Linked DNA regions of Aureispira sp. CCB-E. The protein of the gene in region 2 interacts with the protein of the main gene of each other region in a pairwise test. Links are inferred from orthologs where the notes say so. Each region holds a gene or a part of one and is shown on either strand. Other genes may lie near its edges. The genes, in order: topA and QP953_RS22040.

Evidence for each region.
Region 1: the proteins of QP953_RS22040 (region 2) and topA interact in binary tests that used the Escherichia coli proteins (3 or more experiments, as listed by UniProt). The link is inferred for Aureispira sp. CCB-E from one-to-one orthologs.

The regions. Positions count from the first base shown.
Region 1 is NZ_CP133671.1:3,726,606-3,743,585, reverse strand. What follows is about bases 7,944-11,152. They hold topA (type I DNA topoisomerase), read right to left. Parts: upstream 10,781-11,152; coding sequence 8,144-10,780; downstream 7,944-8,143. Other genes in these bases: QP953_RS14550 (class I SAM-dependent methyltransferase), read right to left, coding at 7,944-7,985. In the rest of the region: QP953_RS14570 (insulinase family protein), read right to left, coding at 1-2,386; QP953_RS14565 (M1 family metallopeptidase), read left to right, coding at 2,777-4,792; QP953_RS14560 (hypothetical protein), read left to right, coding at 4,825-5,712; murF (UDP-N-acetylmuramoyl-tripeptide--D-alanyl-D-alanine ligase), read right to left, coding at 5,728-7,035; more of QP953_RS14550, read right to left, coding at 7,236-7,943; QP953_RS14540 (DUF4442 domain-containing protein), read left to right, coding at 11,567-12,100; QP953_RS14535 (DUF1152 domain-containing protein), read left to right, coding at 12,200-13,165; QP953_RS14530 (hypothetical protein), read left to right, coding at 13,189-13,725; QP953_RS14525 (glycoside hydrolase family 2 TIM barrel-domain containing protein), read right to left, coding at 13,787-16,912. UniProt on the Escherichia coli protein: Releases the supercoiling and torsional tension of DNA, which is introduced during the DNA replication and transcription, by transiently cleaving and rejoining one strand of the DNA duplex.
Region 2 is NZ_CP133671.1:5,622,599-5,639,332, reverse strand. Bases 9,279-12,241 are described here. They hold QP953_RS22040 (YigZ family protein), read right to left. Parts: upstream 11,079-12,241; coding sequence 10,479-11,078; downstream 9,279-10,478. Other genes in these bases: QP953_RS22030 (hypothetical protein), read right to left, coding at 11,956-12,241; QP953_RS22035 (menaquinone biosynthesis family protein), read right to left, coding at 11,101-11,931; QP953_RS22045 (NRDE family protein), read left to right, coding at 9,774-10,472; QP953_RS22050 (DUF4269 domain-containing protein), read left to right, coding at 9,279-9,699. Also shown: QP953_RS22065 (S9 family peptidase), read right to left, coding at 1-1,972; QP953_RS22060 (right-handed parallel beta-helix repeat-containing protein), read left to right, coding at 2,721-8,366; QP953_RS22055 (ATP-binding cassette domain-containing protein), read left to right, coding at 8,521-9,168; more of QP953_RS22050, read left to right, coding at 9,169-9,278; more of QP953_RS22030, read right to left, coding at 12,242-12,477; QP953_RS22025 (endonuclease), read right to left, coding at 12,673-13,779; QP953_RS22020 (lipopolysaccharide assembly protein LapB), read left to right, coding at 14,328-15,518; QP953_RS22015 (SDR family NAD(P)-dependent oxidoreductase), read left to right, coding at 15,710-16,372; QP953_RS22010 (hypothetical protein), read left to right, coding at 16,653-16,734.

The DNA.
Region 1 (16,980 bases), 1.9 Mb from region 2 along the record:
CTACATACTCATTCAAATCAAAATGATCTGTTCCTTTTGACAACATCATAATCTCTGCTTGTGTCATATCAGGAAAGCTTACAAAAATCACTTTATCCTCATTCGTATCCAATTCTTTATATTCTTTCTTAGCAGGAATTGGTTTTAGTTTTGCAGGAACTTCGTGATGTGTGTCTAAGATTTTAGAAACCTCGGCAGGTGTCTTGGTACCATAGTAGAAAACATCGTGCTCATAAGAAGTCAAGTTATGAATTTTATCAATCAATTCACTAGCAGCAATATCATCTAAAGCCTTTTCCGATAAGCGATCCATCAAAGGAGAATTTTTACCGTATTTAGCATAATTCAACATACCATTGTACAAAATGGCTCCTTTCTCTTTCTTTTGATCTGCACGGCTTTTCTTGATAGAAGCAATCATATTCTTTAATGCCTCTTCGTTTCCTTTAGCATTCGCCAAAATGTGCTCAAACAATTCTACCCCTTCTTCCAAAGAACTTTCCAAACCTGTTAGCGTAACATAAGCAACATCATTGGCAGCAAATACATCAAAACTAACTCCTAGTTTATAAAATTCTTCTTGCACTTCAGCAGGAGTATATTTATCAGTTCCTAAAAATGGCAAATACTTAATAGCTATTGGCAATAGTTCATCATGCTCTGATCCCATATTCACAATATAATTCAAAGAGAATGTTTTATTGTATGGGTTGGTAATATGATCTAGCTGAATGCCATTTGACAATTTAGTGGTAACAATTTGCTTGTCAAAATCTAAAAACACTGGTTGCAAAGCAGGGGTATTTATCTTATCCCATTCTTTTTTGAATTCAGAGATAGCCTCTCTATTGACTTCTACAGGCGTAATTTTAGGTTTTTCTACTGTATAAATATCTTTTGGCTTGCCCTCTCGCTTATAAATAACAGCGTATTGACTATCCTTCAACTTTTCATTAGCAAATGCCACCAAATCTTCTTTGGTTAACTTGCGCATTTTATCATAATGATTCACAATATCCTTCCAGTCTTGATCGTACAAAAACGCATTTAGCATTTTGTCCGCACGCCCATAGTTGGACTCCATTTTTTTGATTTCGCTATATTCCTTATCATTGATAACAGCATCAATCAACCAATCTGGAAACGCTCCTTTTTTCACCATTGCCAATTGACCTAACAACAATTTTTGCACTTCTTCTAAGCTCTGTCCAGTCTTAGGCTGCCCAGCCATACAGTAGAAACTATAATCGTATGCACCACTAAAGTAAGAGTATGTTCTAGCTCCAGTACGTTGTGTTTTGACTAAGTTTAAATCAATTAGACCAGCACTCCCATTAGCAACAATCATATCCATCAATTCACAAACCAAAGCCTCACGGCTACCAATACCGTCCAATCTCCAAGCCATTGTCACTGTAGGGCTCTCTTTACTAAACACGTCTCTTTCTACCGGCACCTTAAACTCTGGTTGGGCAGGATTCGTCCACTTCGGTACTTCTTTGCTTTTATAATCTCCAAAATGTTTTTCAACCATTGGGATAACATCATCTGGATTAAAATCCCCTGCCAAAATAATGGCCATATTATTCGGCACATAATAAGTATCAAAATATTCATGAATCTTTTCCATCGAAGGGCGCTTCAAATGCTCTCCTTTTCCAATGGTTGTTTGTTGACCATAAGGATGGTTAGGATATAGGCTTTCCATCAAAGCTTTGTTGACTTTACGAAAAGCATTGTTTTGGCTAATATTAAACTCTTCGTATACCGCCTCTAATTCTGTATGAAACAACCTCAACACCAACTCACTAAAACGCTCGCCTTCTAGTTCCAACCATTTTCCTAGGGCATTAGAAGGAATATCATTAACATATACGGTCTGATCCAACCAAGTGTAAGCATTGGTTCCTTTTGCCCCTAAAGAAGAAACCATTTTGTCGTATTCATTGGTAGCAACATACTTCGCTGCTTCATAAGACAAGGCATCAATTTTTTCTAAATTAGCCTTGCGCTCTGCCTCATCAGCAGTTCTATTTTTTTCGTACAAATCAGAAATTTGCTTCAACAACACCTTCTCTTTTTCCCAGTCCAAAGAAGCTATTTTACTCGTCCCTTTGAACATCATATGCTCCAAATAGTGTGCTAATCCAGTCGCATCAGAAGGATCGTTTCTAGAACCTGTTTTGACAGCTACAAAAGTTTGGATTCTAGGAGCATCTTTATAAACGCTCATGTACACTTTCAAGCCATTTTTAAGGGTATAAATTTTTGTTTTTAAAGGATCTCCCTCTACAGTCTCATATTGGTATTTCCCACTCTGTGCCTGAGTAGCACAAATAAAGGACACCAATAAAATTGCAGAAAAAAACATAGTTGCTAATTTCATTATTTTGCGCTTTTGTGGTGAAAAGGTTTTACTTAACTACGAAGTATTAAGTAATCGTTCAGAAAAAATCATATAAAAATAAGTCTATTTTTTAGCTATATTTTTTTCTGCCCACTTACTTAAGATATTATAATGCAATTTTAGCGAAAAGTATTCAAGCAAAATGCTTGCTTCTTATTCTTCTCTATTTTTTTGCATCACAAAACTTCTTATTGTTTCTAGCAAAACTAAGTTTTTTTTATGAGAATACACTTGATTTACAACCACAATATCGACCAGTGACTATATACTATCCACAATCAACAAATAGTCTGTCGAAAACATTGGTTCTTTATTCTATTTTAAACTTGTTATTAGTATGTTTGTTGTTATGATCAAAAGGACTATACTATGAATTTTTATAAACCACTCCTCGTACTTTTACTATGTTTAGGACTTGGAGCTTCCACTCAAGACTCCAAATTAGCAACCCCACTTTCTCTTAGAACAGCCAACTACGAAATTGACTTAACTTTAGATGTCGAAAAAAAGCAAGTGTATGCTAGCCAATACCTAACCTTCAAGAATCCATCGTCAGACACCATTTGGACGATGCCTTTCCACATGTACTACAATGCGTTTAAAAATAATAAAAGCACCTTTGCCTTAGAAGCAAATAGTATCTTGGGCACCAAGAGTCAGGAAGACATCGAAAACGGCATTTGGAGTTGGATAAAAGTTGATGAAGTAATTGACCAACAAGGAAATATTTTATCAGACAGCCTTCATTTTGTTGCTGTAGACGATCAAAATGAACAAGATCATACTGTTTTAATCTTGCGTTTAAAAGAACCTATTCTCCCACATCAAACCTACGGTATCCAGATGAAATGGACTTCTCAAATTCCTAAGACATCCATCCGAACGGGTTATAATAGAGATTACTTCTTCATGGCGCAATGGTACCCCAAATTAGGAGTTTACGAGCCTGCTGGCAGCCGTTTTGCCAAAACAGGACAATGGAACTGCCATCAGTACCACGCCAACACCGAGTACTTTGGTGAATTTGGAGTCTACAAGGTAAATCTGACCGTTCCTGACAACTTTGTGGTCGGTGCCAGTGGTTTTTTAGTAGAAGAAAAACCTACTCCCAATAAACTAAGTCTCCAACGCCCTCTAAAAACATATACTTATTTGGCAGAAGATGTCATTGATTTTACTTGGACTGCTAGTCCACACTTTACAATTATAGAAGAAACATGGAAAGGGGTAAAAATCAAGTTGCTAATTATGCCAGAACACATTTGCAACAAAGAACGTTTTTTAACGGCAGCCAAATACACCCTTGATTTTTTTGAAGCCTACCTCGAAAAATATCCTTACCCAACCCTTACCATTGTTAGCCCTCCTTATTATGGATTATTTTCAGGCGCTATGGAATACCCTACGCTATTTACTGCGCCAACTTTATGTATTTTGCCGCCCAACATTCGAACTACCGAAACCTTGACCATGCACGAGTTAACGCATCAGTATTTCATGCAAATGCTTTCTACCAACGAACAGGAAGAGGCATGGATGGACGAAGGTTTTACAGCGTTTTTTGAAGCAAAAATGATGGATAAATATTACCCCAAAGGTGTTTTTTATTGGGATTATATGAACATCAATGTAGGATCGGAAGAATACCGTAGGGGGCGCTTTTTTAATGCGGACAATATTAAAATTGGTCCAATGAGTCAATTTGGATGGCTGTTTAAACATGGCGGACATCGAGAAATTGTATATGGCAAGGCAGCGGTTTGGCTAAAAACCCTAGAAGGAATGGTTGGCGAGGCATGTATGCAAGATATTATCAAAACTTACTTTAAACGTTGGAAATTCAAACATCCCTGCCGATTCGATTTTATAGATATTGTGAATGAAATTGTTCCGCAACATCACGGAGATCTTTTTGGAACCGATATGAATTGGTTTTTAGATCAGGTAATTTATGGAACAGAAGTATGTGATTATAGTGTCCATTCTATTACAAACAAAGAAGTCGTTGAGCCACTGGGGTACTTTGATAATACAACTCAAGCCCTCGTTCCTACCAACAAGACCTCTAAAACTTATGAAGCAAAAGTAGTCTTGTATCGCTTGGGGGAATTGTGGTTACCTCAAGATGTTAAAATTACATTTGACAATGGTGATGTGGTACTTGAACGATGGGATGGAAAAGCAAGGAGCCACGACTTTACTTATATTGGCAATCGAAAAATTGTTGCCGTGGAAATTGACCCAGCTTTAAAAATTCCATTAGACAAAAACCTTATCAATAATAGTTATGTTGTAGAACCACAATCAGCTGGAATTACTCGTTATTTTACGTCTTTTTTAACTTGGATGCAAGGGGCTATGGTTACAGCAAGTGCTCTCATTTAAATATAGATGGTACGTTATATTACTTTAATACTATGAATTTACTCCAAGCATTACAACAAGGAATCAAGCAAACTTGGCAATACAAGCCAATGATTTTTTTCTTGTATTTACTAACTTTTCTACTGGCTGCATTTGTTGCCTACCCGCTCAAAAGTTTACTTGAGTCTACTGTTGGGCATTCGATGATGATTACTGACCTAGTAAAAGGCTTTGATTATACATTCTTAAATGACTTTAAAAACGCACATGGCGATGGTTTTCTACCTATCATTGACCAATCTATTGTCATCTTAATACTCTACCTACTCCTATTTATATTTGTTACAGGTGGTATTTTCGCAACATTTATTCAGCAACCACAGACCTATAATCGAAGTATTTTTTGGGGACAAAGCGCCGAGTTTTTCTGGCGATGTTTACGACTGACCTTTTATTTTTTGCTAATACATAGCTTTGTTTTTGCACTTTTTGCCTTTGTATTTTATACTTCGTCTAATGGCTTATCTCCCTTTACTTTAGAAAATGAAGGAACCATAGCGTTTAATTTCAAAATTATTGCTCCCATTTATATCTTAGTCGCCGCTTTCTTTTTTATGTGGCAAGATTATGCTAAAATATTTTTGGTAGACCAAGATAAAACATGGATTTTTCAATCCCTCTGGCCAGCATTGAAATTCATAATTAAACATCTAAAACAAACCTATGGTCTCTATCTACTGAATTTGGGAATATGGTTTGTAATGGTCTTTATTAATTATTGGATTTCGACTCAGATTGAGTTCAATTCTGAAAATGCCATTTGGCTTTCTTTTGCAATCTCTCAGATTTTTGTCCTCTGCCGATTGAGTTTGAAATTAATTAATATAGGAAGTGCTGTTGCCTTGCATCAATCTACTCAAGAGAATTTATCTCATTCCTAGCACCTTGCTAAAGATTTATACAAACAAGTTTTCTAAACGATTTCCTCTTGAGCCTTTGACAAAAAAGTACCTTTGTTGGTAATTTTGAGCAGCAATAAATGCCTTTACGGCTGCCCTAGTCTCAAAATGTTGAATGTTACCTGACTTTGGAAGGTGAATATTGGCAAATGACTCACCAACCAACAAGACCTTTTCAAATTGAGCATAGTCAATGCGATTCACAAGTTGCTGGTGTTCGTCCTTGCTATACGCTCCCAGTTCTAGCATTTCGCCTAAAATTAGTATTTTAGCCTCTTGCAGATTACTTTGATGGATTTCATCTAGAAATACTTCCATGCTACTAGGATTAGCATTATAACAATCCAACAAGACTTTGTTTTCGTTCCAACTAATCTGCTGAGAACGCAGTGCCGCAGGTTGATAACTTTCCAAACCTTCTTTTATTGCCCCCCCTTCTATATTGAAATAATGCCCTACAGCCGCTGCGCCAAGTAAGGCATCCAACCAAAATCGACCAAATAAGTTCGTTTGCACGTCCCATTGAGTTTGATTTATCGACAACACCAATTTCAAAAATGGCGTATCAGTAATGGTTCCATCCACCGTACACCCATTTCCATAAAAAACTCGTTGAGCGACTTCCTTAGATATATCTACTAATAAAGCATCATTTTTACAAACAAAAGCCGTCTTATTCGTTGCTGCTAAAACATCGTATAGCTCTTTATTAGCATTGATAATATTTTCAATAGAACCATATTCTCCCAAATGATCTTTCCCACAATTGGTAACCAAACCATAATCTGGTGCAATCAATTTTGCCAAAAACAATGTTTCTTCCAAATGATTGGCACCTATTTCCAAAATTGCCATCTCATAAGTTGCATCAATAGAAAGCAAACTCAACGGCACTCCCAAATGATTGTTCAAATTCCCTTGTGTAGAAAAAGTTTTGTACTGCTGTCCCAAAACACGATGCAACAATTCTTTGATTGTTGTTTTACCATTAGAACCAGCAATGGCTAAAATAGGGCATTTTAACTGCTGTCGATGATACCGCGCCAAGTCCTGTAATGTCACTTCACCATCCTCTACCAAAATATACCGTTGGTCCAATTTATGTTTTTCTTTTAGTTCAGGATCATTAATAATGGCATAAGCTGCTTTTCCGCTATTAATTGCCAATTCTGCAAATTGATTTCCTCGATGTACACCACGAGTATCTTTTTGTCCCACAGCTACAAAAATGCCATTAGACAACTCTTTGCGTGTATCAATAAACACAAAAGGATGGTTCAAATAATGTTGGTATAATTCTTCCATAAAGGTTGTTTGATCTTGGATTTATTGCGAATCAATTCAATTGCTCAAAGCTAAAAAAAATGCACGGATAGCCCTAAAAATAATAGGTAATAATAGCGTCCTTCCCGTCAAGCTATAAAAGAGGGTAGTTCAACGTTAACAAAGATAAACATTGGGATTGACCCTTTATCACATCGATTCATTAAAATCACACACCAATTTTAAGTAAGGCGCCCTATTTTCAAAAAAATAGGAAAAGAAACTTCTTTTATTTCTTCTTTTCCCCAATAAGCTTCTATTTGTTTAATTACTGTGTCAACAGGATTGGTTGCATGTTCCCTTAAATATTTTTGTAAGCTTGACCAAGTGTTCAAATACCCCTCCAATTCATCTAGCTTCCACTGAAGGTCTATTGAATAAGAACGATTGATTTCGAGCGCTTCAAATGGAAACGGAATGGAAGTGTAGTGATTGTCAATATGCTTGCGTTCGACATCCCAATAAGGTCCAATAATTTGTGTATAATAATCATCTATCAGAACATCAATTTCTTCACTGATTCGCAACAAACCATATCCCCAAATAGCAAGAATGGCATTTTTCTTAGCAACTCGCTGAACTTCTTTATAAAAAGCATCAAAATCAAACCAATGCATTGCTTGTGCAACCGTAATCAAATCAAATTGATTGGCATCAAAAGACGTTTTTTCAGCAGCTTGTACGCTATAATGAATATTATCTTTAGGAATAGCGTATTTAATTTGTTCTGTGCTAATGTCTGTTGCTTGAACTGTTTTAAAAGCAGTAGATAAGGCTGCGGCTACCTGACCATTTCCTGTTCCACAATCCCACAAACAAATATTGTTTTCGGGCAATTCTGCCAACATTTGCAACAAAGCTTTAGGGTACTGGGGTCTAAATTTTCGGTATAAATGCGCCTGCTTCGAAAAATTTTCTTTTGTTCGTTTCATCTCCCTTTTAATGCTATGTAGTTCAATAAGATCGGTCAATAGAAATCTAATATAACTAAAAAAAAATGATCCAAGTAACTCATCCGCTCCTTGAATCATTTTGTATCTTATAAACTATATTAATAGCAACATGGCTAAACTATTACTATACCGTATCTCTATTTTTTTGTTGTCGTTTTCTTCTTGGTTCCCGTTGTTTTTTTCTTCGTTGTTTTTTTCTTTGCCGCAGGTTTCTTTTTGGCAGCCTTCTTCTTTTTCAACACCCCTCCTTGTTCTTCTACCAATTGAATAACATACTCCAAAGTAACTTCTTTCGCTTCTTCAGGAGTCATTTTCTCTCCCTTCTTATTCAACAACTTATAACTCTTACGATCTTTATCAATTTTGATAAAAGGTCCCCAACGACCATTTTGAACAGACAAACCTTCTTCGTCCCATTTGTGAATATAACGATTGGCTTCTTTCTCAATTTTAGCCTTTACTAGAACAATCGCTTCTTCTTCTGTAATCGTTTCTAACTGAAAGCCTGAGCCTTTGGTAATCGAACAATACAACCCCTCCCATTTCACAAAAGGACCAAATCGACCTTCTCCCTTTGTTATTGGTTTATCTTGATAATACCCAATTGGAGCATCTGCCTTTTGTTTTTCTTTAATCAATTCGATTGCTCGTTCCATCCCAACTTGATGTACATCTTCTGTTCTAGGGATAGAAATAAAAGCACCATCATATTTCACAAAAGGTCCATAACGCCCCTCTCCTATAACAACTTCTTTGCCTTCATATTCTCCTAAGTTTTTAGGAAACTGGAACAATTCCATCGCTTCTTCAAAGGTGATCGTTTCTATAGATTGCGTTTCTTTTAAATTGGCATATTGAGGTTTTTCTTCGCCCAATTCTTCTGTCAAACCAATTTGAGCAATAGGACCAAATCGACCAATTCTCACCAATACCGACAAGCCAGTTTTGGGATCTTTGCCCAAAATCCGTTCCCCTGTAACACGATCTGCATTTTCCAACGTATCTTCTACTTGATCGTGAAATGGTTTGTAAATATCATCCAACATCTTTACCCAATCCTCTTTTCCTTCTGCGACAATATCCAGTTGATCTTCGATTGCTGCTGTAAAGCTATACTTCATGATGTTCGCAAAATGTTCTGATAGGAAATCGGTTACTTGCATTCCCAAATCACTTGCAAACAATTTATTTTTTTCGTATCCCACATGTTCCGTCTGAGTAGCCGTAGCAATCGTTGTTTTTTTGCCGTCCAACGTCAACACTTTGTATTCTCTATCTTTTCCTAATCTAGTCTGTTTAACCACATAACCTCTATTAGGGTCCATAATTCGGCTAATCGTTGGCGCATAAGTAGACGGACGACCAATTCCCAATTCCTCTAGTTTCTTAACCAAACTAGCTTCTGTATAATGTGGTTTGGGGCGAGTAAAACGCTCTATGGCATCCATTTTTTCTAACATTAATGGTTGCCCTACGGTCATTGGTGGCAAAATTTTATCGTCCGTATTATCGTCATCTTCTTGCTCGTCTTCTTCTTTAGACTCTAAATAGACCTTCAAGAAACCATCAAATTTTAACACTTGCCCCGTAGCGACCAATTTTAGGTCATTTATCGTCGAAATATCAATATCTATTGTTGTCTTTTGCAACTGAGCTTTTGCCATCTGAGACGCAATGGTACGTTTCCAGATTAAATCGTACAAACGATTCTCATCACTGCCCATGTTTACGGCACTATTCTCAGCATAAGTCGGACGTATTGCCTCATGCGCTTCTTGAGCAGAAGCTTTGTTATTGGTATATTGTTTTGTATTTAGATAATTGTCACCGTATAATTTCTTAATTGTATCTGCCAAAGCCGCCAAGGCTGTTTCGCTCAACGTAGTAGAATCTGTACGCATATAGGTAATGTGTCCCGCTTCGTACAGGCGTTGTGCAACAGACATTGTTCTGGAAACAGAAAAACCTAATTTTCGACTAGCTTCTTGTTGTAAGGTAGATGTCGTAAATGGAGCAGCAGGTTTTCTATACGCAGGCTTAACAGCAATATTGCCTACTTTATAATTAGCCGGCGCACATTTTTCTAAGAATGCTTGTGCTTCTTTTTCAGAATCAAAATTCTTGTTTAGGTTGGCTTTGAAATGAACTGTTTTATTTTTTGAATCCTGAACTTCAAATTGTGCTACTACCTTAAAAAAGGGCTTGGGGGCAAAATTATTAATTTCTCGCTCTCGCTCTACTACCAATTTCACAGCAACAGACTGCACACGTCCTGCCGATAATTTCCCTCTAACCTTGCGCCACAACAACCCCGACAGCTCAAACCCGACCAAACGATCCAATACACGTCTTGCTTGTTGTGCATTGACTAAATTTATATCTACTCTACCAGGGTTTTGAATGGCATTTTGCAAAGCAGGTTTTGTAATTTCTCTAAACGAAATCCGCTTGGTAGAGTCCAAGTCCAATTTTAACACCTTTGCTAGATGCCAAGAAATAGCCTCTCCTTCGCGGTCTTCATCCGTTGCCAACCACACTTCATCCACTTTCTTGACCCAATCTTTGAGCTCTTTAACTACTTTTTGTTTGCCTGTAGAAATTGCATAATTAGGTTTGTATGAATTGTCAACCTCTATGGCTTTTTTATCTTTCGAGTCTTTGATTAAGTCACGGATATGCCCATAACTAGATTTAACTGTAAAATCTTTTCCTAAAATTTTTTCAATTGTCTTCGCTTTAGCGGGAGACTCCACTATCAATAAATGTTTTGCCATGTTGCAAAATCCGTTTTTCCCTAGTTATATAAATATAGTCGTTTGTTATCCTTGCAGTTTCGAGCGTTCTAAACGGCTATTGTATTAGCTTATAATAGTTCGTTGTTTTTTTACTTTTCTACCCAAAAAGACAAAAAAACACACCTACAACAACTTGACGATCAAAGCTTTAACGCGAAACACAATAAATCTACAATTTATTGATCATCAAACTAATAAAGTTTACTTCGTGAGCGCTGCGCTTTTAGTTAGCTTTGCTGCTACTGCGTGGTTTCAACGAACTATTGAGCTTGAGTATTGCTACTTTTTCAAAATTTGGTGACAGTCTGCAAGTTAATAAGCCAAGTCCGCTCCTATTGCATGGTTTTAGTAGATTATCAAAAATAGTAATTTATTGATTGTCATTAATCCCTAAAATAGCTCAAACCATAATTCTCACCAAGATGTTTATTCGTTGGATTTAAGTAATCGTTCAAAAAAATTATATTTATTAAATCCTTTTTATGCGCATTCAAACGCCTCTTTTAACTTCGAAAGATCCTATTAGAATGCAAAAGTACAATTTTTTTTTAGACCTCAAAATATAGTTTGAATGCCACAGTATACAAAAAAGGTCGTAAAATAAACTATCAATACACTAAAATTGTTGCTTTCGGGGTTGTTTCTTTTTATAAAAAACACACTAAAATTTACATAAAATTCATCTTAGAGTATAATAATTATCGTATTCTGTCTTATTTTAAGGCTGTCAATTCGACATTATCATCATATCATAAAAAATCATCAATGGCAATCACCAATAATCTAACACTCCCTTTTGACAATAGTAACCCACACATCAAAAAATACCTCAAACAATTAAGTAATCCTGTTTTGCAACGCTTGTTTTTGCTTGCCAAACTTCCCGCTGCATTTTTTATGGGTGTTAAAGTCCAATCTGTAAGCCCTCAAGAAGCAAAGGTTACGGTTCCCTATTCTTGGCGTTCTCAAAATCCATTCAAGTCTACTTATTTTGCGGCACAAGCGGCAGCCGCTGAAATGTCTACTGGCGTCTTGGCTATGTTGGCACTTCAAGGACGAGGTAAAATATCAATGCTGATTACCAAAATGGAAGCTACGTATGGTAAAAAAGCTGTCAGCACTGCTACATTTACCTGTAAGGAAGGGGATAAAATCATAGCGGCTGTTCAAAAAGCCATTGAGACAGGAGAAGGGCAAGAGGTTAGCATACTAACTATTGGTACTCAAATAGATAAAAATGGACAGGAAGTAGAAGTATCTAGATTTACATTTACTTGGTCTTTTAAAGTAAAACAATAATGGAAACTGGTTAACAATGATTTTTTGCTCAGAAAAGCAACGTAGAACAGTACCTTACGCATTTTTCTCATCAAATTTATAAACTATAAAACAAAACCCATGAACCATTCATTAACTAAAATCCCCTTATTTCAAGCTTTAGAAAATAGCCAACATATTTTACTAGCAGGTGCTGGTGGGGGCTTTGATATTTACGCTGGCATTCCACTTTATTTTGCGCTTAAACAATTAGGCAAAACCGTAACATTAGCCAATTTTTCTTTTACATGGCTGGATCACACAACAGCGAAAGAAGTCTGCTCCAAATGTTATCAAATAGAAGCTAAGGATATAGATCAATCAGGGCGAAATTATTTTCCTGAAAAATTTTTAAAACAATGGCTAGCCCAACAAAAAGAGTTTCCCGCATTGTATGCCTTTGATAGAATGGGAGTCCAACCTCTAAAAGAGGCGTACATCTACTTACAAAAGAAACATCAAATTGATAGCGTCCTTTTGGTAGATGGAGGCACGGATAGTGTACTCTTCGGAGACGAAGAACTCTTGGGTACCCCTCAAGAAGATATGTGCACAATTGCAGCCGTTCAAGAAAGTGGTATTCCAACTCAATTGCTCGCTAGTATTGGTTTTGGCATCGACCATTTTCATGGGGTATCTCACTTTCGCTTCTTAGAAAATGTTGCGGCACTCGCCAAAGAGGGTGGTTATTTGGGCTTATTTCAGCTCACACAAGAAATGCCAGAGGCACAGCATTACATTAAGGCCGTTCATTTTGCCAACCAACAAATGCCCCAAGCTCCTAGTATTGTCTCCAATTCTATCGTAAGTGCTCTACAAGGAGCCTATGGAAATATTCATGCTACGACCAGAACTATAGGAAGTGAACTTTGGATTAATCCTTTGATGACAATTTATTGGTGCTTTGAATTAAATGCTCTAGCTAGCAAAATAGAGTATCTAGAAGCCGTAAAAGATTCTGTTACGATGGGTGATTTTAATAAAAAGTTAGCTCAATATAGAAGTGGTTTAAAACAGACAAGACCTTACAAACAGCTTCCCATTTAATAAAACAATTACTCCTCTTCAAAATGAGAACTTTATTAACATTCATTGCCTGTTTCTATTTCTTTAAAGCTTCATTGGCTTGTAGCTGTGCAGAAATTCCCTCTATCGAGGATGCTTATTTTATGACGCAAGTTATTTTTTCAGGCACCGTCATTCAAATAGAAAACGTTTCTTTGTGGGAAACGGTCACTTCTGACAAAAGAATGCAGGTTCGAAAAGAGTATCAGCAACGGCATCCCAATGCAGCCTTTTTTGATAATGCAATCATTCAAAAAGTAAGTATAAAGCGCACCAAGGTTTACAAAGGAGAAAATATAAACGATACCCTTATCATTTTTACTCCTCGTTCGGGGGCGGCTTGTGGTTTTACATGGTTTAAAGTTGGGGAAGATTTTACCATCTACGCCAGCATTTACAACAACTATCTTTACAACTATACTTCTTTTACGAATTTAAAAGCACTCCAACTCCCCAACAGTTATTGGACCAATCAGTGCACTAGAACATTTGTCTATAGGGAGCAAGAAGCGGAAACATTACTCCAACTGAGTCGAGATTAATTGATGGTATTCAATGAGCGATTACAACAAGAACTCAAAATCATACCGAACTAGACAACTTCTATTGGTTCCAATCATTAATCGTGTTGATTGGTTGCATGACAAATTTATACCTATAGATACGTTCTGTTAAACGGTATTTTTTATGTGGTTTCTGCCACCACGAGTCATCGCCCCCAAGACCTTGTTGTACGCAATCAATTTCCAAAGCGACTAAGTCACGTTCCTTAACGTCTATTGTATGCCGATTCTTTTCGTTTTGTCCACCTAATGCACGGACTTCAGATTGGAAATCTTCGGTTAAATAATGCAATGCAGACATAGAAAAAGGCTGTTCTAAAGCTGTTACTTTTAAACCAACACCTTCTTTGTTGGTCAATGAAAGCCATTGTACATCTGTTTTGTTAGCGTTCTCTTGTGGGCGAATATAAGGCACATATTGTTCTGCAACGGTACTTTGGTAAAGGTCTACAAAAGCCGCTGATTTCCTATCTTGATAATTTTCAAAAGGTCCTCTCCCAAACCATTTTAATTGATCGTACTCTTTGGGCAATTGCATGGCTAAACCAAATTTGGGCAACGCACCAAATCGAATTAGTCCTCGTTTCAATTCACTGCTAACCATAATTTGACCACTGCTATACACATCGTACTGCACCACCAATTTCCCATTCGTACCCAATCGATAAACCACTTCAATTTGAGCTTGTTGAGCATTCGCAAAGATTAAGCGTGCTTTGTTAGCTTTGGCTCGGTTGCTAGCACGTTTCCAATTACCTGCCCTTAATAATAAGAAATTGCCATAATCATTATCCGTCATACCTCGCCAAAAACTAGGCGCAAAACCCTTTTTGATCAATTCTTTTCCATTCGTTTTCCATGAAACAATATTGCCTAGCTGCAAATCAAAACGGACGCTAAATTCGTCCCCTTCTATCCTCAAATTATCTTTATTCGCCAATACTTCTATAGAACGATTAGGAATGGTATCAATAGAAATGTTAAAGGGTGGAGTATTCACTAAAAATTGTTCTCTAGCCATGATATGCCCTATTTGGGAGACTGCTGTTGACCTATTTCCAATCAACTGAATATTCAAAAAACAAGCTTCTTTTTTTGTTCTATTCAACGCCTCATATTCCAAATCAATTGTCAGGCTATCACCTGCCCTTACATCTATTGCTTTTATTATCCCTTCTTTGAGAATACGCCCTTCTGTTTTTAATTGCCAGTGCAAATCAAAGTTAGAAAGATTTACAAATGCATAATTATTATAAACTTTAACTCGTCCTTGATTTAAATCTACTGCTTTGATTTGAGCATATTGATAGACCTTTTTGACCTCTTGTAAGGCTGGTTGCGGGCTTCGATCAGGGAAGACAATCCCATTCAAACAAAAGTTGCCTAGGCTGGGAATGTTTTTAGGACCAAAATCGCCACCATATGCCCAATACCGCTCTCCTGACGCACTAACTTTCTCTAGTCCTTGATCGACCCAATCCCAAATAAATCCGCCTTGTAAAGCATCGTATTGTTCAATTAAGTTCCACCAATCTTGAAAATTTCCTGTGCTATTCCCCATTGCATGCGCATACTCACACATAATTAAAGGTTTAAGAGACTCCGACTGAGCATATTTTTTTACCTTGTCAAATAGAGGATACATAGGCGCATAAATATCTGAATTTCGCCAATTTAAATGCGCTTGTTCGTATTGTACGGGGCGAGTAGTATCTCGTTTTTTTAACCAATCATAACTGTACAAAAAGTTGGTTCCATTCCCTGCTTCATTTCCCAGAGACCAAATAATAATGGATGGATGATTTTTATCTCGCTCAACCATTCTTCTTATCCGATCCCAATGCGCCAATTTCCACTTCGGGCGTTTTGCCAAAGAGGCAAGACCATAGCCCATTCCATGTGATTCGATATTGGCTTCATCCACCACATAAAATCCCATAGCATCACACAATTCATAAAATCGTTCGGGTTGAGGATAATGAGAGGTTCGAATAGCATTGATATTATTTGCTTTCATTAACTCCAAATCTTTCTGTAACAAAGCCTCTGTTACAACATGAGCAGTTTTAGGATCGTGTTCGTGTAAATTCACTCCTTTTAAATAAACGTACTTTCCATTCACCAATAATTGCCCATTTTTGATTTCCGAGGTACGAAAACCTGTTTTGCAACTAACCGTTTCTAATTGAACACCATCTTTATCTAATAATGTCAATACAAGGGTGTATAAATTAGGTGTTTCGGCAGTCCAAGGTTTTATTGTAGGCAACAGGTCAGAAAAATAAACGATAGCCTCGTTTGGTAGTTGCACCCGTTTTATTTTTTTCAGAATAGTCTTATTGTTTTCTAACAATTCTAACTGCAAATTAAGCTCCGAATTACCTTGTAAAATAACCTGAGTCTTTAACTGCCCTTGTTCGTAGTTTTGAACCAAACTTGCTTGTACCTCGAAGTCTATTATTCTTTCTTTTGGAGCAGCATAAACATACACAGAACGCTCTATACCACTCACTCGCCAAAAATCTTGACATTGTAAATAACTCCCATCTGAATACCGATACACCTCTAGTGCAATTGTATTTGTTCCCTCTCTAACATAAGCCGTAATATCAAATTCTGCGGGGGTCTTACTCCCTTGTGAATAGCCTACTTTTTGTCCATTTATCCAAAGGTAAAAGGCAGAATTAACGGCTCCAAAATGTAAAATAACATCTCGTTTCAGCCAAGCAGCATCTAATTCAAAAGTATGTCGATAAGCACCTATTTCGTTTTTACCTACTGGAATATGAGGTGGATTTTTTGCTTGAAACGCATACGCTTGATTAACATAAATAGGAACACCATAACCATTCACTTCCCAATTTCCTGGTACTGGAATAGTTCCCCAATTACTAATATCATAGGTCACTTTGTAAAAATCTTTTAAGCGTTTACGCTCATCTTTCACCCAATAAAAAGCCCATTGCCCATCCAAACATTGATAATATTTAGACCCTGACTTGTCTTCTTGTAATGCTAATCTTCTTCGTTCAAACGAGAAGAAATCAGCGTGGGGTTCTAATTTATTGATTGCAATGACTTCTGGGTTTTCCCAATCATTTTTTTGAGCAACAGAATTATTAAAATACAACAATAAAACGCAAACGATGCAGAACAGTAACTTCATATAAAATGCTTTTCTTTTACCCCTTACTCTGTTAAAACCACGCAGTAGTAACATAGTTAAACTAAGCG
Region 2 (16,734 bases):
GCTTAGCAATCCATTTGGCAGGTTCCCAATATTGGACTTGAGAGTCAAACAAACCTGTTGTAATAAGCATATTGGGATAATCTTGCTCTTTTACTTGATCATAAGGAGAATAGGACAACATATAATCATAAGAATCTTTGTTCTTAGGATTTCCCCATTCATCAAACTCATTAGTCGTCAATGGAATCGTCTCATCTAGCATGGTCGAAACAACATCAACAAATGGCACGGCAGCAATAACACCATTAAATAACTCTGGCGCCATATTAACCACTGCTCCCATCAATAAACCACCAGCACTTCCGCCCATTGCATATAAGTGTTCTTCAGAAGTATACTGTTCTCCAATTAAGAATTTTGCACAGTCAATATAATCGTTAAATGTATTAATTTTCTTAAACATTTTACCGTCTTCATACCATTCACGCCCCATTTCTTCACCACCACGGATGTGAGCAATAGCCCAAGCAAAGCCTCTGTCTAATAAACTTAATCGAGTCGAGCTAAACCAAGGATCCATCGAAGAACCATAAGAGCCGTAAGCATAGAGCAACAGCGGATTTTTTCCGTTTAGTTCAAAGCCTTTTTTATAAACGATAGAAATTGGGACTTTTTTTCCATCTCTAACCGTTGCAAACAATCGCTTGGTGACATATTGATTAGGGTCATGTCCTCCGACTACTTCCGTTTGTTTTTTCAGTTCTTTAGTGTGTTCTTTCATATTGTAATCATAAACAGAACTAGGCGTCGTTAAAGACGAATAGCCAAAGCGAAGTTTGTCGGTATCAAATTCTGGATTATTACCAACATACGCTACATAAGCCTCTTCACCAAAATCAATACGATGCTCTTTTTTAGTTTTTTGATTAATAATTTGAATAGAAGTAGCCGCATTGCCTCGCTCACTAATGACCAAATAGTCTTTAAAAACTTCGATGTCTTCTAACAAAACATCTTTGCGATGTGGGATGATTTCTTTCCAATTCTTTTTTGCAGTTGCGTTTTCAGGGGTTTCCATCAAGCGGAAATTCGTAGCATTCCAGTTGGTTACAATATAGAATTTATCATTGTAGTGGTCAATGCTATATTCGTGATTGGGTTCTCTTTTGGCAAATTGCTCAAAGACACCTTCAGGGGTATCTGCATTTAAGATGTGGTAATCACTAGAAATGGTACTACTATTATAAATGATAATGTATTTACCAGATTTAGATCGACCGACACCGATATAAAAAGAAGGGTCTCGTTCAAAATACACAATAAAGTCATCGGCTACATCTGTTCCTAATTTGTGCCTGAGAATTTTTTCAGATAAGAGCGATATTTCATTTTTGAGCGTATAAAAGTAGGTTTTGTTATCGTTTGCCCAAGCACCACTGCCATCTGTTCCATTGATGCGGTCTGGCAAAAACTCACCTGTTTCTAGGTTTTTGAAACGAACGGTATAAATTCGTCTGCTAACAACATCTTCACAGAATGCTAAAATTTTATTATCAGGACTTACATTTAGACTCGTTGCAGCATAATAATTGTGTCCTTCTGCCAATTCATTGACATTTAACATGATCTCTTCTTTGGCATCTAAACTTCCTTTTTTACGGCAGTGAATTGCATATTCTTTGCCTTCTTCAAACTTGGTATAATACCAATAGCCATTTTTAAAATAAGGTACAGAAGCATCGTCTTTTTTGATGCGATCGACCATTTCTGTATAGAGCTTCTCTTGCAATGGCTCTGTGTGCTTCATCTTGGTTTTTAAATAAGCATTCTCAGCATTCAAATAATCCAAAACTTTTTGAGTTTGAGCATCTGGAGTCTTGGCATTTTTTTGATCATCTGTCAAACGCATCCAAAAATAAGGATCAATTCTAGTATGACCATGCGTAACAATAGCAGAGTCTTTTTTGTCTGCAATAGGAGGCATGAGGTCTGTTTGGGCTGTGATAGTAGTATTTTCTTTTTCTTTTGACATCTCTTTACAGGCGTTTAGCGATAAGCTAAATAGAATAATAGCTAAATAATAAAGTATTGTACGAAACATAATTATTGTTTTCTAATCGAGGATAAATGTACTCTTTTTAGAGTTCAAAATCTTATAAGATTCTAATTAATTAAGAATTGAGTTCTAAAATGGGCAATGAATTACCTAAAATAAGGCATAAAAATAAATAGGATATTGTTTTAGGTGTTTTTTATTTAAAATAATAGATAAAGTGACAAGAAAATAGGATAGTACGACCCAAAAACTGGTTTTTAGATTCTTTTATTAGAATTTTGTTTTTGCTGAAAAGCAGGGGGAAAAGAATATGACCCTTGAAAAGGTAACAAGAACTAAGCCCCCAGTGGTGTCATTGTGATTGGAATGGAGGAATAGGTGGTTTGCTTTTAACTGTTAGATAATAAGAGCCCTATATAAAAATAATAATAGTATGAAATATAGGTCATAATATTTTGGGGTTGCGTTGTAATGCTTAAATAGAGCATTTAGAATTGGAAAAAACTGATTTTTGAAGAGAATAAAAACTTCAAAAAAGCAAATAAAAAAAAAAGAAAAAAAAGGTCTCAAAAAGGGTCTAAAAAGAACAAAAAGCCCAAAAAAAACTTTGTCACAGAGGGCTTAAAAGTGTTATAAATTTGTTATAGTCACAAAAAACGGCTATTTTTACTAATCGTTAAAAACAAAATTTATTTCTTTTTTTGTAGTACAAAAACCTAAGTTTATGACTTATATTATTGACAAAATAAGGAGCATACAATTATCCGTTTTGGTCGTATGTTTCTTATCATCTCAGCATGCTACAGGGCAATTATCCCTACCTTGGACAGAGGATTTTGAAGGAGCAACAGCTGGTAGTTATACCACCAATCAAAATCCCGTACCTGGTTTGTCGGGACCTGGATATAGCTGGGAAGTACAGTTGGGAGCCAATGGTCGAGCTCGCACAAATGCAGGCGCAGGGTTTTATAATGGTGGAAATCGAGCATTGACCCTTGATGCTGCCGTGAGTGGAACCGTAGCGATTAATTATTTGATTGCTAATTTAGATTTATCTAATTATGGAGGCTCCAATGATTTGGAATTGACCTTTAATTATGCCAACCATGGCGAGGAAAGCAGTCCTAACGATCGTGTTTGGATGAGAGGTAGTTCTTCTAATGCATGGGTACAAGTTTATGATCTTTATGCCAATCGTCCTTCAGTAGGACAGTATGCACAAGTTGTGTTGGATATTGATGACTTGATGCAAACAGCAGGACAAACAATTACTTCTACTTTCCAAATTCGTTTTGGTCAAGAAGATAATTTTGAAGCAACAAGCCCAACTGCTTCAGATGGATTTACATTTGATGACGTTAGTATAACTGGTTCTTTGCCATTGCCTAATAATGCTGGTATTACAGCAATGTTGTCACCTGTTTTGGGGGCTGTAGCGGGATCTTACCCTGTTGATGTTACATTAAATAACTTTGGTAACAATGCTTTAAACAATGTAACAATTGAATGGACTTTGAATGGAACCGCACAAACTCCTGTGAACTTTACAGGACCTGCATTAGCACAGTCTACTAGTACCACTGTTAATTTATCAGCAAGCACCGCTTTTGCTTCAGGTTTAACAAATCTGAAGTTTTGGACTAGCAATCCTAATGGAATGCCTGATCCAGATAATAATAACGATACTCTAGAGACCTTTTTCTGTACAGGTTTGGCAGGTACTTATACTGTTGGTACGGCTACTTCTGATTTCCCAACTTTTCAAGATGCATTAACAGCATTGTATGGTTGTGGTGTTGGTGGTCCTGTCACCATGCAAGTACAAGCAGGAGCGTATACAACAGCTTTGACAATAGATCGTCCTATTCCTGGAATTAGTGCAACGAACCGAGTGACTTGGGATGGTTCTGGGCAAGCGGCTAGTATCACTGTTAATAGCGGAGCAGCAGTAGCTTTAGATGGTGCCGATTACATCACCATTCAAAACTTTCTATTGGCCAATACATCTACGACACAAGGGTGGGGGGTATTGTTGACCAATACTGCCAACCACAATGAAATCTTGAACAATCGTATTCAAATGGCAGTTACCAATGCCTTTAATACATCAGGAATTGTTGCAACAGCTTCTTCTACATCAGTAACTTCTAGTGGGAACAATGCTAATTACACACTGATTGAAGGAAATGTTATTACAGGAGCAGATAGAGGGATTTCTCTTTATGGGTCGTCTACAACTTCTCTATATAATAGTGGAAATATTATTAGAAACAATGATATTTCAGATGCAGACAACTATGGAATTTATACTTATTACCAAGACTCTCTATTGATTGCCAATAATAATATTCATGATTTTCCAAGTACATTCCATTATGGAATTTATACATACTATTTGATGAATTTTGATGTGGTCGGTAATAATGTTCATTTAGAAGATTATGGGATTTACTTCAATCGTTCTAATTCTCAAATCACTCCAACACGTCAAGCATTGATTGCCAATAATATGGTTAAGTCAGCTAATGACAGAGGGATTTACTTGTTTTTTACAAGGGAAACAGATTTCTATCATAATACAATAGTTTCAGGAGCTTCTGCCTGTGTATGGTCTAACTTTGATAATACAGTAGATGTTAAAAACAATATTTTTGTAAGTACTAGTACGACGAATTACGCTTTTGAAACGTTCTCATCGAATACCTTTTCAGATATGGATTACAATGTGTTCTATACGAACCCTGCGAATCCAAACTTGATAGATTTTGGTTCTACCTATGCTGACTTGACTGATTGGCAAACAAATGGCGCCAATGGTTATGACCAAAACTCTCTAGAAGGCTTACCAACATTTTACAGTGCAACAGATTTGCATGTGGATGGCGCATTTTTGAACGACAGAGGAATTGCAACAACTGCTGTTACAGTAGATATTGATGGTGATGTTCGTCCAGCTACAGGAGCTGCTTCTGTTGATATTGGAGCTGATGAGTTTACGCCGCCAACGAATGACGCTGGAGTAGCAGAATTGGCTAGTCCTACGTTGCCAATTACAGGAGGTTTTGCTTCGGTAGAGGTTGTTGTTAGAAATTATGGAATTGTACCTCTAACTTCGTTTATGGTAGGTTGGACAATTGATGGTAATACGCAGACCAATGTACCTTATACTGGGACACCAATCCCAGTTGGTGGAAGTGCTAACATGACGTTAGCTAACTTAAACTTCCCTGCTAATACAACTAATTTGAGCTTCTGGACATCTATGCCTAACGGTGTAGTTGATGAACGTTTTAGCAATGATACATTACATGTAAATGTATGCCCTGGTTTATCAGGAACCTATTCTGTTGGACATGCTTCGGCAGACTATCCAACAGTAGGTGAAGCCTTAGATGCATTGATGAGTTGTGGTATAAGTGGTCCTGTTACAATGGAATTTGTGGCAGGAACGTATGTTGGTCCTTGGGTAATCAATGAAATCCCAGGTGCAAGTCTTACAAACACGGTGACATTTGATGGATTAAATGCAGCAGACGCTACGATAACACATGATGCTTCTGGTCCTAATACAGCTGCAACTGTGACGTTGGATGGAGTAGACTATTTCACTATTAAGAATTTTAGAATAGAAAATACAGGAACAACAACGCCTGCTTATGGTGTCTTGTTGACAAACCAAGCTAATCATAATATTATTGATAATAACCAAATTGTCGTGCCTATTGGGACTCCTTCAAATGTAGTTGGTGTTTTGGCATCTAATAGTTATGCAGCTAGTGTTGGTACAGCTTCGGAAGGAAACAATACAAACCATACAACTATCATCAACAATGATATTAGTGGAGGTGTTGCCAATATTATTTTAGAGGGAGGTGTTTCCAACTCTGAAAATATGGGGAACAAGATTATGAATAATAATATGCATGATGCTGATGATTATGGAATCTATGTCGATGAGCAAGACAGCATCGTAATCAGTGGTAATACAGTGTATGATTTGGGAGCTAGCGGTGCTGATGCTTTGCAATTGTACGATATTCAAAATTTCTCTATCACAGGAAACGATATTACTTCAAGAGATTATGGTATTGCTATTTTTGGAGGCTTTTCGGATAAAGTAAGAAATGGTTTAGTTGCCAATAACATGGTGCTTTGTGGTGCTGGTGGTGAAGCATTTTATATGCGTGAAGCTAGTTTGATCTATGTTTATCACAATACATTTAGCGCAACACGTGCTTGTTGGTTGGACAATCATCTAAACATTGATTTGCGTAACAATATCTTAAATGCTACAACAGGAGAATGTTTCTATACATTAGACCCTGTTAGTATGAGTGGAATGGATCATAACTTGTTCTTTATTAGTGGTACAGGAGGTAGAGCCGTTCGTTTTGGTACTAATACCTATGCTACATTGGCTGACTGGCAAGCAAGTGGAATTGGATACGACTTAAACTCTGTATCTGGAAACCCTAACTTTGTCAATGGTTTATACTTGGGAGGTCCTCTGGCTGTAGATACAGGAGATGTTAACCTAACCTTACCTATTACAACGGATATTAATGGAGATATGCGTCCATTGGGTTCTAAGCCAGATATTGGTGCAGACGAACATATTATTATTGCTAATGATGCAATGGCAGTAGGCTTAAAATCGCCCAATGGTTGTGGCTCACCAGTAGATGATGTTATTATTCAAATTGCCAACGTAGGATCAACTTTGATTTTGAGTGCTCCAATTACAGTGAATGTTACAGGAGATGCTACCGCAACATTTAATACAACTCATCCTATTTTAGTATCAGGAATAACGATTGATAAAACAGTTGGTACGATTAATACAGAAGCAGGAGGACAGTATAACTTTGAGATTATTATTAGCGCAGGAACAGATTTGAATCCTAGCAATGATACTTTCAGAACAACTGTTAATATACCACCTAGTAACCAAATGGCTTTGTCTATGACAGGCGATACTTCGGTTTGTGCCAACAATACTGCAATGGTATCTGCTGTTGCAAGCTATGTACCATCTACTATTATGTGGTATGATGCTCCAACAGGCGGTAATTTAGTGCATATAGGAGATGCCTTCACAACTCCGAACCTTTCTGCTAATACCATGTATTACGCGGAAATTCAAGGATGTACTTCACCTAGAGCGGTCGCAACAGTTAATGTTGATAACAATGGAATTAACATTGATCTGGGAGCAGACCAAACTATTTGTGGAGGTTCTGCAGCTACTTTAACACCAACAGTTACCATTTCTCCTGCAACATCTTTGTTGTGGTCAGATGGCTCGCAATCTGCTTTTATTGAAGCAACAGCGACAGGTATCTATACGGCAACAGTAACCAATGCTAGTGGTTGTACGGATACCGATACGGTAGAGGTGACGGTATCAGCAGCTCCAGCAATAGCAGATGTTACAACGAATGTATCTTGTGGAGGTGCGGCAGATGGTGCAATTGATTTGACCGTATCTGGTGGTACAGGTCCTTATGCATACGAGTGGAGTAATGCGGCAACTACTGAGGATTTATCAGGTATTTCTGGTGGCTTTTACAATGTAACAGTTACGGATAATGGAACGGCCTCTAACTGTACTTACGTGACGAGTTTCCAAATAACAGAGCCAGCAGCTTTATCTGTAAATGTGAATACAACGGGTGTGGCTTGTAATGGAAATGACGGTACTGTAGATATTACTGTACAAGGAGGAACACCAAACTATAGTTACAATTGGTCTACTTCTGCGACTACGGAAGATTTGAGCAATGCCCCAGCAGGGACGCACACGGTGTCTATCACTGATGCGAACGGTTGTCAAATAACAGAAACCGCAACCATCGCAGCAACAACACCAATTAATGTTACCATAGATACGATTTATGCGGAAATTATGGCGATAGCAGGAGGAGTAGATATTACAGCAACTGGAGGTAGTGGTACTTTCCAATATGTATGGAATACAGGAGCAACAACAGAGGACATTAGTGGATTGGTAGCAGGAACATACGATGTGACGATAACAGATGCTAGCACAGGTTGTCAGCAAGTTGTAACAGGAATAGTAGTTCCTTATCAATTGCCTGATTTTGTGAATACAATTCCAGCATTGGATTTATTCAAATTGTATCCAAACCCAACAGAAGGGCGTGTATTTGTTAACTTAGTGTTGGCAGAAACAACAGATGTACAATTGAGTATCATGAGTATTACAGGTCAAGTATTACAATCCTTTGAGCCCCAAGAAAGTTTGGAGCAAAACTACGAGATTGACATGACGGATTATCCTTCAGGAGTGTACTTAGCAAGATTTGTGATAGACAACAAGGTTATTACAGAAAAGATTATAGTGGAATAATTGGTGGTACAACCAAACACTAGATCAAAATAAATTAAAATGGGAGATGTCTTTTGGGCATCTCCTTTTTTTGTATTTTTACATAGTTGTTTTAGTACGCTTTAAGGACTTGTTTAAACGTAATTATCATATAAGAGATCAAAATAAAGGGAAAATGATACAAACTAAAGATTTACAATTTCAATACAATTCTCAACAGAAATTTCAATTTCCTGATATGCATTGTGAGCAAGGGTCTCATTGGTTGGTGTTGGGAGAGTCTGGATGTGGAAAAACGACTTTATTACACTTGTTAGGTGGTTTGCGGAAGCCAACAAGTGGTGAGATTATGGTGCAAAACCAAGATATTTCAAAACTAAGCGGGGAGGCTTTGGATCGATTTAGAGGACAAAATATTGGCGTGATTTTTCAGCAATCGCATTTGATTAAAGCTTTAACCGTAGAAGATAATTTATTAACTGCCCAATATTTGGCAGGAGCAAAACAGGATAAAAATAAAATTAAAAATATCCTGTCAAAGCTCAATTTGGAAACAAAACTGCAAGCCAAGCCTCAAAATTTGAGCTTAGGAGAACAGCAGCGAGTAGCCATTGCTAGAGCGTTAATTAATGACCCTGTTTTAATATTGGCAGATGAACCTACATCTAGTTTGGATGATAAAAATTGTAGGGAGGTGGTTAAACTGTTATTGGAGCAAAGTCAAAATTTTAATGCTACCTTGTTGATCGTAACACATGATGGACGTTTGAAAGAATTGTTCAACAACCAAATTTTGTTAGAAGCAACTAAGGTAGTGGGGTAGATGGTCAATTTTGAACATATAGATTATCTTAAAACTGGAAATCAACGACAACGCTTGGCTTATCAGGAGTTAGAAGAATTGGGGATGATGGAAGCTCTAAAAGAATTTCAGCCCATTTTGGTAGGAACAATCCCCATTGAAATTGATTTGCCAACAAGTGATCTAGATATTATTTGTACTTGTGTGGACCATGTTGCATTTGCACAAAAAATAAAACAGTTGTATCAGGTACGTCAAAATTTTACCATTAAAACTAAAATGATTAATGAAATTCAATCTACTGTCGCTAATTTTTTGGGGACACATTTTGAAGTAGAAATATTTGGTCAAAAAAGACCTACCCAAAAACAAGATGCTTATCGCCACTTATTAGTAGAGCATCGACTTTTAGAGGCTAATGGAGATGCTTTTAGAAAGGAAATTATTCGATTGAAATCAGAAGGTATGAAAACAGAACCTGCTTTTGCTAAGGTATTGCAATTGTCAGGAAATCCTTATCAAGCATTGTTAGAATTGGATTTAAGTCAATAACAATAGTACGATTTTAGTTGTTATATTTTGTGGATTGTTACTAAGGCTGTTGATTATAATAAATGGAATGTCATATGTGTACTTTAACTTACATCCCAACCTCAGAAAATACATTTATTTGGACTCAAAATAGGGACGAATCCCCTTTGCGCACCTCTCCAGGTTTGATTTATGCTCCTAGTAGCACATGGGTTTATCCTCAAGAACCGCAAAGTGGAGGAACTTGGATTAGTATTACTACTCAAGGAAGGGTTGTTAGTTTGTTGAATGGTGCTTTTGAACAAAACAAATATGTACCGTCTATCAAGAGTCGTGGTATCATGGTTCTAGATTTTTTAACTTATAGCTCTTTGGCTACATTTGTAAAAAACTATGATTTCAAAGACATAGAACCGTTTACAATGGTTGTTCACGAGCACAATGCACTCTGGGAGTTTAGGTGGGACAAATCTCAAAAGTATTTAAACAAGTTGGATGCATTAACACCTCATATTTGGTCGTCATCTACGATGTATCCTCAAAAAATTAAGAATTTGCGCCGAACTTGGTTTGAAGATTACCTGCAAAAACATACTGATCCTACCCGAAGTAATATTCTAGATTTTCATAATAATGCAGGTACTGGCGATCTCAAAAATGATTTGGTGATGGATCGAGGTATTGTTAAAACCGTAAGTATTACTAGTATAGAGAAGCAGCAAAAGGAATTGGATATGGTGTATTATGATTTAATTAATGGAGGAATGTCTAAGGCTACCCTCAAAATGGTCTAATACTCCTTATACTTTATTTACTTTTACTCCGATAATTTTTTCTAGAGATTCTTTAAATCGTTTTACATCGCTTTGTCTAATGGTCATTAGCAAGGTAGTTTTTTCCTCGTAGGTTGCATTTAGAATTGTAAATGCTTCGTTTTTGATGTAATTCATTACATCGCTTGTGGCGACATAGTCAAAGACAACATGGAACTGGTCTTCTACAATTTTCTCAACAATTTGAGCTTGTTCAAAAGCATCTCTAGTAGATTCCTTATATGCTCTTTTTAGCCCAGAAGTACCTAGTTTCGTTCCTCCAAAATAACGCACAACAACCGATAGAACATTGGATAACCCAAAGCTATCAATTTGCCCCAAAATAGGTCGTCCAGCGGTTCCTGAAGGTTCTCCATCATCATTAGCTCTAAACCGTTTGCCATCAAGACCAATTCGATAAGCATAACAATGATGCCGAGCTTTGAAGTGCTCTTTTTTGACTTCTTCCAAACAAGTTTTGACTTCATCTTCTGAATAAACAGGGAAGGTATAAGCAATAAATTTACTGCCTTTTTCCTTGTATTCTCCAATACTCGGCTTTTCTATGGTAAAATAAGTGTCTTTCATAATAAAAATGGTTCGGGAAATACTACTCTACAAAAATATCTGCGGTTGGTGCTTTGATCAACCCTACTTGTACTGCTGTATCAAACAAATACTCAATCGCTGCTTTCCCTTTAGAACCCAAATCAATAGAAAAGTCATTGACGTATAAATCAATGTGTTGTCGGATAACGTTTAAATCCATTTCTTGAGCATGTTGACGAATATAAGGCTCTGATTTTGTAGGATGTTGGAAGGCGTATTCAATACTCCTACGCAAGACTCGATTAATTTTTTGCTGTAATTTTAGAGGTAGCTGACGTTGTACGACAATGCCACCGAGAGGAATTGGGAGTTGTGTGGTTTGTTCCCACCATTCGCCCAAATCAACCAACTTAACCAAGCCTTTATCTTGATAGGTAAAACGATTTTCATGAATAATTAGCCCTGCATCTACCTGTCCATTAATAACCTGCTGTTCTATATTCGAAAATAGCGTTTCTTGCTTATTCTTTGCTTGAGGAAAGGCTAAGCTTAATAAGAAATTAGCAGTTGTATATTTGCCAGGAATAGCTATTTTCTTGTGTGATAAATCATCCTTAGAGATCGAAGTTTTGGCGATAAGCAAAGGACCGCAGTTATTACCTAAAGCGGAGCCACTAGTTAGTAAAGCATAAGAATCAATGAGATAAGCATAAGCATGATAACTCAATTTAGTAATATTCAATTCGTTGGCAAATGCCTTTTGATTGAGTTGTTCGACATCTCCCAGTTGCACCTCAAATTCCAGTCCTTCTGTATCAATTCGTTGATGGATCATCGCATCAAAAATGAATGTATCGTTAGGGCAAGGAGAGTAACCAAGTGTTAGTTTCATTTGTATTGTAAATTAGTGGCTTACCTACTGTGGAATAGGAGATTGAATAATTTTTTGAGCAATGTTTAACACCTCTTTAGCTGCTTCTTGATCATTTTCTCCAACTTCTACCGTTTTCCCTTCTTGCAAAGTTGTTACTAAAACACTATTCTTGAATAAATATTGATAATCATCCTTGCTTACAATTACAACCTTATCGGAAAGCCAATAAACATCTGTAGCACTCCCTGTTAAGTATATGATTGTTGTTTTTAGAGGAGTTGTTTTTTCTTCTTCCTTATAATAGGTAGTTGATTCTGCTACAAAATCTGCGACACCATCTCTAGTGGCATAATTAGAGATGGTTCCATCTTCTAATTGCGTTTCAACTAAATACATGGACTCTAGCGATTCTTTAATTTGGGCATTTAGAATACTTGCTTCGTCAGGTTGATGTTCTGCTCGATTATCGACTGGAATTCTCTTTGGGAAAGCACTTTGAGATGGATCAGAACTACAGGCAATGGTTATTGCGAAAAGTAAAAAAAATAAACAATTGTATTTCATAGCAAATGTGTCAAATCATTACTCTGTGAGAAAGTGGTATTTAATTAGCTTTGTTGCTACTGCATGGTAATCAGGCAGTGTTGTGCAGTTGGTTATTGAATATAGTTTTTTGTTTTCTATCAAAGAAAATCCACAGAGTATTATCAAATAATAAAAAGTAGTGATTGGAAATAAGGTTAAAAATTAGACTATTTCCTATTGTTTGATTAGAGCATTAGAAAAAGTAGCTGCTTGTCCAGAATGCTCCAATGTTAGGGTATAAAAATAGAGCCCACTTGTTAAGTGTTTGGCATCCAAATCGACTTCATATAAACCAGGCGTTTGTGTTCCATTATCCCAAGTTTCTATTACTTGCCCTAAATGATTGTAAACCGTTAAGATAACATTTTGAGGACGATTAAGTTCATAACGAATGGTTGTCGTTTGCTGGAATGGATTCGGATAGTTGCCAAAAAACTCTAAGCCCATTTTTTCTGCTTTGGTGATTGAATTAGGAGGAGAACAGGTAGTGGCACAATACCCACAACGTTGTGGCAAGGTACAGTCCATGACAAATGGATTTACCTTATTGCCTTGAAAAGGAGCGATGCGAGAAGTACGATCCCACTCCATGCTATCTACAGGGTCGGCTAAGTGCCATTCACATAGTTTTGCTTTTTGTTGGTGAAAATAGTTAGGGTCGGCAGCATTTGCCTCTGATTGGTACATGGTATAATAATAAAACATGGCTCTAGCGGCATCCCCTTTATGATCATCTCTAGGCTCAAATAAAATATTGTTTTGTTGCTTGCTATGCAATGGCAATACGTTGGCAGGAGGGGGACTCGTTAACGTATTGGCTTCAAAATACCATTTGTCAATATTATTGGGTGCAATTTCTCCGAAAGGAATAGAGCCACGCCCATTGTTGGCAGCTGCACGAGTGGGATAAATATGGTGCAAATCGCTTCGCCCTGCATTATTAACCGTCTTGCTTTGAGGATAAGTATGTTCTGCGTTAATACTAATGCTGCTGTTGTTATCCAACATAACAGAAATGGGATTGGTAGCATTAGAGGGCAAATAACGTTTAAGTCCTGTATAAACACAAGTTACGGTGTCATTGATAGCATCTATGTATTTATACATATTATTTCTTGCCGTGCTGTAAGATGGCAAATTGGAAGGTTTATAGTTGAGACGTAAATTAGTAGTTAAAGTCGTACCTGATTGACCTAATAAAATATCTTGATGGTTGTATTGTGCTGCTAATTCATTTACAAAACAAAAACTAGCAAGGACGAAAAAGTATAATTTATGCATTTGTTATAATTACAAACTATTGATTAATGAAAAAACGCTAAGAAGGGAATAATCAGTATTGCGTTGTATATTAAATAATTATTGTTGTTTTAAAAGCGAACTTTTAATAGTTGCTATCTTAATGGGTTTGTTTTTAGGGACTTAGTTGGGTGTTAAAGGGGAATAATAGGGCATGAGCAGCTTTGAGTGTTCATAAGTTTTGGATTTCTTTTTAGAAAGACCTGTTGTTTGTGTTATGGCTTCAATCGCAACCCTTTGGAGAGGATTTATATATTTGTCTTTTAAAGCCATCGTTGTCTATTTAAGAATTAGGTGCAAATATAACGATTTTTTGGCGGACTAATGTTAAATGCACTGTTTTTAATCCTGTTGTTGACCGTGATCGTAGCAGCATAGCCAACTATTGTTATAACTGATGAATTGAACTTATTGTCTAGGCAATGCGTTTACAAAACATTATACAGCAGAACAAATAATGACTTTTATTTCTAACAAAATTTAGTGCTTACTAAATTTGTAGAATAGACCATCCAAAAGATGAAAGGATTATGTCAAAACTAACACTCAAAGAATTAGAGAATTTATCAAGATTACTATTGAGCCCTGATGATGCGAGTGTAGAGTTGGGGCTAGAACTACTTAAAAATAATAGAGATGCAATTCCAATGTTGCGTCGTGAATTGATCTTAATCTGGCAACTACATGAGGAATCCAAATTTCGAAGCAGGTTGCACAAAATCTTGTTGTCTAAGTATTCAGATAAGCAAATGGCAAGTTGGGCGAAAGGGTTTGCTATTTTTATAGAATTGCCTTCTATTTACCGTTACAATCTAAGAGTTCAAGAGCTAATTAAAGCCCATGAAAATATTCGGAAGGATTATCAGCAATTGGTAGAGCGAAATCCAACATATAGTTTGATGTACTATGCCGTAGCTTATAAATTACATCGTCGGTTTGACAAACATTTAGATACAGCAGAGCAGTATTATAGAATTGCATTAAGCGCAAATCCAAGGCACGAAAATGCCTTATTTTATTTAGCATTTTTGTTAGACAAACAAGATCAAGGTTACGAGGAAGCATTAAAACTCTATCTTCAAGTAGAACGTATCAATCCGCTAGCTTCAGCAACACTCAATAATATAGGTCTGATTTATGATCATACGTATCAGTTTGATTTGGCTTATGAGTACTACAGCAAAGCGTTGAAAATCCACCCTAATAGAACGGTCTATATTCGGAACCTAGCTACTTTATGTACTAGAAGAATGGAGGGGGCTGCTTATAAAAAACAAGCCAAAGAATTGTTACTTCAATTATTAGATTTAGAACCTAATGTATGTTCTAACTGGAATAGCTGGGCAGATTATTTGTGGAATGTGGAAGGTAATTACGATGGAGCAGAGGAGGCCTATAAGAAGGGCTTAGAGTTAGAACCTGAAAATGTTTGGCTAATGGGAAACTTAGGAGAATTGTATATTGATGTGAGAAAAGAGTATGATAAAGGATTAAAATTATATGAAAAGGCATTGGAAATAAAAATGTCTCCTTATCGGTTGGTAACAATGGTTACCATATTAGTACAGCATTATCAAAATTATGCAACAGCAAAACAATATTACAAGGAATTAGTCAAATTATCACCTCCCAACCAAATTATTCGAGATCGTTTTCTTCGAGACGATCAATGGAACGCTTTTGAGAGGGCAGAACGAAACTTGTTGGATCATTTGGGGTAAATTTTATGGTGTGTTTGGTCAATACTTCGTGGAAAAATCGTATTAGTTGAGCTACGCTGCTACTACGTGGTATTGCATGAGTGCTTCGCAGTTGATTGTCAATAGAGTAAATTTTTGTTGTTTGGTTTGTTAAAGAATTCATAATCAAACTAATGTAACATTTTAAATAAAATTACTAGTTGCGAATATAAATGAAATTAGGACTTATTACAGGATGTAGCAGAGGCATCGGTCTTGCTATCTTACAATCCTTATTAGAGAAGAAAAAAAATTATACTATAGTAGGAACGTCAACTACTGGTCGCTATCCTATTTCAAATGCCAATTTTATTGGGCATCAGCTTGATCTTGCCAATCCTGCCTCAATTACTTCATTGAAAGATAAAGTAAGTAAAATGTCATTTGATTTTTTAATTAATAATGCTGGAGTATTATTAGAAAAATGGGATGCTGCTGCTATCAATTCTAGCCAATTAAGACAAACTTTTGAGGTGAATTTATTTGGGACGATTGCTTTGACAGAAGCGGTGCTTCCATTGATAAAAAAAGGAGGACATATTATAAATGTTACATCGTCTTGGGGAGCTTTTAGTGAGGAAGGCTTTGATGCTTATCAGCCGCATTATAAAATGTCTAAGGCAGCTCTGAATATGTATACCAAACTTCTTTCGAAGCGATTGGAAAATAAGGAGATTACAGTTTCTTCCATTGATCCAGGTTGGACACAAACAGATATGGGAGGAAGTACTGCTCGAAGAAAACCTGAAGAAGCTGCGTTAGATTTTTTAACACTACTAGATAGTAATGTTGAAAGTGGTCAATTTTGGCATCAAGGAAAAATTAGAGCTTGGTAGATTTATGAGAAAGATGTTAAACTTTGGGATACTGTTGTACCAATTTAAAATACAAACCGTTTAGATAATTTAGTACTCCGTTGCTTTTTTAGTTTATTGCATGAGTGCTTCGCAGTTGATTATCAGTCTTTTAATATAAAGAGTAGTGGGGTGTATTTTGTTGATAATCAGTTTGATATGATTTACTGCGTGAGCGCTTTGCTTTTAGTTAGTTGCGCTGCTGCTGCGTGGTTTCAACAGAGTAATGATAATTACAACTGTATCATTAAAAAAAACGTTTATGATGAATACCAATACTTTAGGAGGCATTTCACTTCTTATTTTAATTATTACTTTTTGTAGTTGTAGAAAAACATGTAATG